DNA from 2 places in the Jeotgalicoccus sp. ATCC 8456 genome. Region 2 is predicted to be linked to the other one. Evidence: a T-box and tRNA genes for the amino acid it is inferred to sense, from the RefSeq annotation. Region 2 holds a T-box; the other holds one or more tRNA genes.
What was found. The T-box of region 2 lies ahead of JEM45_RS01435 (valine--tRNA ligase). A T-box ahead of a tRNA ligase gene usually reads a tRNA of that ligase, here a tRNA-Val.

Region 1: it encodes a tRNA-Val, which carries the amino acid that the T-box ahead of JEM45_RS01435 (valine--tRNA ligase) is inferred to sense. The anticodon was not compared.

What each region holds. Positions count from the first base shown of each region.
Region 1 covers NZ_CP066224.1:1,172,312-1,175,725, reverse strand. The annotation lists rRNA gene JEM45_RS06015 (23S ribosomal RNA) at 1-1,248, shown strand, start outside; rRNA gene rrf (5S ribosomal RNA) at 1,322-1,436, shown strand; tRNA gene JEM45_RS06005 (tRNA-Asn) at 1,452-1,526, shown strand; tRNA gene JEM45_RS06000 (tRNA-Glu) at 1,540-1,614, shown strand; tRNA gene JEM45_RS05995 (tRNA-Val) at 1,634-1,706, shown strand; tRNA gene JEM45_RS05990 (tRNA-Tyr) at 1,717-1,800, shown strand; tRNA gene JEM45_RS05985 (tRNA-Gln) at 1,808-1,879, shown strand; tRNA gene JEM45_RS05980 (tRNA-Lys) at 1,895-1,967, shown strand; gene rocF (arginase) at 2,105-3,010, shown strand; gene JEM45_RS05970 (winged helix-turn-helix domain-containing protein) at 3,060-3,414, opposite strand, start outside.
Region 2 covers NZ_CP066224.1:254,943-258,356, forward strand. The annotation lists gene JEM45_RS01430 (AbrB family transcriptional regulator) at 1-988, shown strand, start outside; T-box leader at 1,030-1,243, shown strand; gene JEM45_RS01435 (valine--tRNA ligase) at 1,289-3,414, shown strand, end outside.

The DNA.
Region 1 (3,414 bases), 920 kb from region 2:
GACACAGGTAGTTGGGAAGAGAATTCTAAGGTGAGCGAGCGAACTCTCGTTAAGGAACTCGGCAAAATGACCCCGTAACTTCGGGAGAAGGGGTGCTTATAGAAATATAAGCCGCAGTGAATAGGCCCAAGCGACTGTTTACCAAAAACACAGGTCTCTGCCAAACCGAAAGGTGACGTATAGGGGCTGACGCCTGCCCGGTGCTGGAAGGTTAAGAGGAGTGCTTAGCGCAAGCGAAGGTACGAATTGAAGCCCCAGTAAACGGCGGCCGTAACTATAACGGTCCTAAGGTAGCGAAATTCCTTGTCAGGTAAGTTCTGACCCGCACGAAAGGCGTAACGATTTGGGCACTGTCTCAACGAGAGGCTCGGTGAAATCATAGTACCTGTGAAGATGCAGGTTACCCGCGACAGGACGGAAAGACCCCGTGGAGCTTTACTGTAGTTTGATATTGAATCTCGACTCCACCTGTACAGGATAGGTGGGAGCCAAAGAAGCATGGACGTTAGTTTATGTGGAGGCACTGGTGGGATACCACCCTGGTGTGGTTGAGGTTCTAACCCGCAGCCGTAATCCGGCTGGGAGACAGTGTCAGATGGACAGTTTGACTGGGGCGGTCGCCTCCTAAAGAGTAACGGAGGCGCTCAAAGGTACCCTCAGAATGGTTGGAAATCATTCATAGAGTGTAAAGGCACAAGGGTGCTTGACTGCGAGACCAACAAGTCGAGCAGGGTCGAAAGACGGACTTAGTGATCCGGTGGTTCCGCATGGAAGGGCCATCGCTCAACGGATAAAAGCTACCCCGGGGATAACAGGCTTATCTCCCCCAAGAGTTCACATCGACGGGGAGGTTTGGCACCTCGATGTCGGCTCATCGCATCCTGGGGCTGTAGTCGGTCCCAAGGGTTGGGCTGTTCGCCCATTAAAGCGGTACGCGAGCTGGGTTCAGAACGTCGTGAGACAGTTCGGTCCCTATCCGTCGTGGGCGTAGGAAATTTGAGAGGCGCTGTCCTTAGTACGAGAGGACCGGGATGGACATACCACTGGTGTACCAGTTGTCGTGCCAACGGCATAGCTGGGTAGCTACGTATGGACGGGATAAATGCTGAAAGCATCTAAGCATGAAGCCCCCCTCAAGATGAGATTTCCCCAATAGATGCCTCAGAGACTATGAGGTTGATAGGTTCGGCGTGTAAGTGTGGTGACACATTGAGCGGACGAATACTAATCCATCGAAGACTTATTCAAAGTAAGAAATAAATGAGTGCGTTCACTCTTTACTGACACTTCTATTTGGTTTTGAATGTATATACATTCAAAGTCTGGCGGCGATGGCGGAGAGGCCACACCTGTTCCCATGTCGAACACAGTAGTTAAGCTCTCCAGCGCCGATGGTAGTTGGACTGACGTCCCGTGAGAGTAGGACGCTGCCAGGCTTACATATTTTTTATTCCACAGTAGCTCAGTGGTAGAGCTATCGGCTGTTAACCGATCGGTCGTAGGTTCGAGTCCTACCTGTGGAGCCATTTTTTTGTCTTAGGCCCGTTGGTCAAGCGGTTAAGACACCGCCCTTTCACGGCGGTAACACGGGTTCGAGTCCCGTACGGGTCACCATTTTAATATAGTCTAATATGGAGAATTAGCTCAGCTGGGAGAGCATCTGCCTTACAAGCAGAGGGTCGGCGGTTCGAGCCCGTCATTCTCCATTTTTCATTTGGAAGGGTAGCGAAGTGGCTAAACGCGGCGGACTGTAAATCCGCTCCTTCGGGTTCGGCAGTTCGAATCTGCCCCCTTCCACCATGATTTTTGGGCTGTAGCCAAGCGGTAAGGCAACGGGTTTTGGTCTCGTGACGCGAAGGTTCGAATCCTTCCAGCCCAGTTTTAATTATATTTAGAGCCATTAGCTCAGTTGGTAGAGCATCTGACTTTTAATCAGAGGGTCGCAGGTTCGAGCCCTGCATGGCTCATCTTGGACACTTGCAAAAGCAAGTGTCTTTTTTTATACATGAATTTAGTTCAAATTTAATATTTATAAGCACTTGTATAAAAACGCTTTCTTTAGTATATTTGTATAACAAAAGGGTTTAGATTTGGAGGAGTTGTAGTGGTAAATATTGATTTGATCGGTGCGCCAACATCATTTGGTCAACAAAGACCAGGTGTTGCTTTAGGTCCAGATGCTTTGCGTTTTGAACATTTAATAAAGAAATTGAATGAGCTCGGTCATGAAGTAACCGATAAGGGGAATGTTGTTGGAGGATATGGGGTATGGAAAGAGAATAGTAATGAAAAAGATAAAAATGGCTTAATCAATCTAAGTGAAGTATTAGATTGTAGTCAGACGCTTGCCTCTGTGGTAGATGAGAGTGTAAGTAATAAGAAGTTCCCATTTATAATTGGAGGCGACCATAGCTTATCTATTGGTTCAATTAGTGGTATTAGTCATCATTATGATAACTTAGGGGTAATTTGGATTGATGCGCATGGGGATATCAATAGTAGCGAAACGTCACCGAGTGGTAATATACACGGTATGCCTGTAGGTGTCTTATTAGGTGAAGGGCATGAACAGCTGGTTGATGTACATAAAAGTGGTCCAAAATTAAAACATGAAAATATTGTCTTTATAGGAGTGAGAGACTTAGACTCTGGTGAGCAGTCTTATATTAAAGCACACAATATTAAGTGTCATACTATGTCAGATGTGAGAACTGAGCGTTTGACTGTTGTGATTAAAAAAGCTTTAGCTTCTTTAGAGCATTGTGATGCCATACATCTATCATTAGATGTAGATAGCTTAGATCCAATGGAAATAGAAGGGACAGGTACAAAGGTCAACGGGGGACTTTTTCTAGCTGAACTACTCGAGGCATTAACAGTACTAAGTGCATCTGATCGTTTAGTTTCTTGTGATTTAGTGGAAGTTAATCCACTCCTTGATAAGGAGAATAATACAGCTAAAAAAGCTGTAGAAATCGCATCGTTTATCTTCGGGAAAAGATTGTTATAGATAGTAAAGAAGCTGTGGAAGACGGACTTTCACAGCTTCTTATTTTATATTACTGAATCAGTTTGTCTTCTGTTTTTACAATATTAATGAGATAAGAAGAAATATCGGAGTCGTTTTCTTCATTATTTAGGTTTTTAAGCTGCACCATCAGGGCATTAAAAGAGTAATCATTTAATTTTAATTGATAAACGTGCGGGTCCGAATGTTCGGATAATGGTTTATAATTGAGTATATTCATATCAGCAATAATATGTTTTGCGCTAGGAATGTAAAACTTTTGTAAAATGCTTTTCTTTTCTACTGTATGTGAGATGGTTATAATACCGTGTTTTAACAATTGGCTGAGGTGATAGTGGACTTTAGCTCGTGGCAATTCAAGTTCGTCTGCAAGCATCTGACCAGTT
Region 2 (3,414 bases):
CCTACCTTGGCTGTTCGGTTCAATGATTGCAACCATACTCTATATTAGATTAGTTAAAAAAGAACTATTTTTCCCACCTTGGCTCGGTAACCTCGGTGTCATGATCATGGCAACTGAGATCGGCTCAACCTTAACCTTAGATGCCCTAGGTGATATGAAAGATGATCTTTTAAATATCTTTTTAATGACAATCTTCGTATTACTACTCAGCTTAGCGCTCTCACGCTTCTTCATTTACTTAACGAAAAGTACACCTGAAACTGCCATCTTAGCATCCGTACCTGGTGCCTTATCTCAAATGTTGATTATGGCAGAGGAAGAAAAGAATGCAGATATTCTATTGGTGACATTGACTCAGATGTCCCGCATTGTTTTAATCGTCTTGATTGTGCCTTTTGTGGCAGGCTTGTTTGCTGGTTCAAATGATATACCTTTAGCGACGACATCTGTAGATTATGTCACATCTGTTTTTACTTATCCGATGCTCATTATTCCTGTAGCGAGCATACTTTTAATTTATATTTTCGATAAAATACGCTTCCCAGCGAGCCTGATGCTTGGACCTATTATTGTCATGATTATTTGGAACTTAACGACGGGTATTGAATTTTCTTTGAATATTGAATTTATTAATGTGGCACAAATACTCTTTGGTATTAGAATTGGTCTACAAATTGCTTCCTTGATGTCACAGCTCAGTAAGCGATTGATTTTTTCCATCTTACTGCAAAACTTAATGCTGATTTTTGGTACAATGTTTATCGTTTTTATATTCCAAATTTTTACCTCACATCAGTTCAACGACTTATTCTTAAGTGCGGCACCTGGTGGTCTCGGTCAAATTATTGTTATCGCCATTGAAACAGGCGGTAATATTCCAATGATCTCGTCCTACCATATCTTTAGAATATTCTTCATTATTATCGTTGTCGTACCGATTGTTGGTTACTATCTAAGATACTTGAATAAACGCCGTCATAGCAGTTAAAGCCGCTTGACAGTTTCAAATTATTCGCATAAGATTAATCTATAATATTTAAGTGCAGAAGAGTATTCTGCTGCGGGTGTTAAGAGAGTAAACGGCGGTGTGAGTTTACCGAAGCAGTAGGTGAAAGTAGTCTGTGTTCAGTTTCGTGCGAAAGGAAATCGACTAGTGCGAGACGTGTGATGAGCGTTAATCATCAATTGAGATGCAGGCGAACTCGCCTGAATTTAGGTGGCACCGCGGAACTCCGTCCTATTGTTAGGACAGGAGTTTTTTTGTTTTTTAATTTAAAGGAGTGATTATATGGAAATGTCAACGAAGTACAATCCGACTGAAGTTGAAAAAGGCAAATATGAAAAGTGGGTGGAAGCTGGCCTATTTAAATCAGATGTAGCGAGTGATAAGGCACCATTTTCTATCGTTATTCCACCGCCGAATGTCACAGGTAAGTTACACCTTGGACATGCTTGGGATACGACTTTACAAGATATCATTACACGCATGAAACGCATGCAAGGTTATGATGTGCTTTACTTACCGGGTATGGACCATGCGGGGATTGCCACTCAGGCTAAAGTAGACGCAAGACTCCGTGAATCTGGCATTAACCGTCACGACATCGGCCGTGAGAAATTTTTAGAACACTCATGGAACTGGAAAGAGGAATACGCGAGTCATATTCGAGCACAGTGGGCGAAACTTGGACTCGGACTCGATTACGACAAAGAAAGATTTACCTTAGATGAAGGTCTGTCTAAAGCAGTTCGTAAGACCTTTGTAGACCTTTATAACAAGGGCTTAATTTACCGTGGTGAGTATATTATTAACTGGGACCCGGAAACACAGACTGCATTGTCTGATATCGAAGTCATTCACCAGGATATTGAAGGGAAGTTCTACCACGTTAAGTATCCTTTAACAGACGGTTCTGGTTTCTTAGAAATTGCGACGACACGTCCAGAGACAATGCTCGGTGATACGGCAGTTGTTGTTCACCCGGATGACGAACGTTATCAGGACTTTATTGGTAAAACTGTAGAGCTACCTATTGTGGGTAGACAATTACCGATTATTGCTGATGACTATGTTGAAAAAGACTTTGGTTCAGGTGCCATGAAGGTCACGCCTGCCCATGACCCAAATGACTTTGAAATTGGTAACCGTCATGATCTTGAACGAATTAACGTCATGCATCCAAACGGTGTTATCAATGAACTTGGTGGTCAATATGAAGGTATGGACCGTTTTGAATGCCGTAAACAACTAGTGAAAGATTTAGATGAGGCAGGTTACCTCATTAAAGTTGAAGACCATATGCACTCAGTCGGTCACTCTGAGAGAAGTGGTGCGATTGTTGAGCCTTACCTATCCACGCAGTGGTTTGTAAGCATGAAACCTCTAGCAGAAAAGAGTTTGAATAACCAGGACACAGATCAGCGTATTGATTTTGTCCCAGGACGTTTTGAACATACTTTTAATGGCTGGATGGAGAACATACGTGACTGGGTAATCTCACGTCAACTCTGGTGGGGTCATAGAATTCCAGCCTGGTACCACAAGGAAACAGGTGAGCTTTATGTTGGTATAGAGGCGCCTGTTGACTCAGAAAACTGGGAACAGGATGAAGATGTGTTAGATACTTGGTTCTCAAGTGCCCTATGGCCGTTTTCTACTTTGGGTTGGCCAGAAGATACGGCTGACTTAAAGAAATATTTCCCAACGAATGTATTAGTGACAGGTTATGATATTATCTTTTTCTGGGTCGCGAGAATGATCTTCTCATCACTTGAACATACAGGTCAAAAACCGTTCTCTGACGTACTTTTACACGGACTTGTGCGTGATGAACAAAACCGTAAGATGTCGAAATCACTCGGTAACGGTGTCGATCCAATGGATGTTATTGAAAAATACGGTGCCGATGCACTCCGTTATTTCCTAGCGACCGGTTCAACACCTGGTCAAGACCTCCGCTACAGTGATGACAAGGTTGAAAGTATCTGGAACTTTATAAATAAGATCTGGAATGCTTCAAGATTCTCACTCATGAATATCGGTGAAGATTTCGGCTTAGAAGATATTGATTTAAGTGGTGAGAAATCACTAGCAGATAAGTGGATCTTAACGCGTCTAAACGACACGATTAGAGACGTGACACGTCTATCTGATGACTATGAGTTTGGTGAAGTTGGGCGTCTCTTATATAACTTTATTTGGGATGATTTCTGTGATTGGTATATCGAGATGGCAAAAGTACCGATGACTTCAGGTAGTGATAGTGATAAGCATATGACACGCTCAGTGCTTCTTTATACGCTGGATAAAATTCTGAAGATGTTACACCCGTTCATGCCGTTTGTTACAGATGAAATCTACCAAGCGATTACTAAAGACGAATCGATTGTCGTGAGTGACTATCCTGTCGTTGA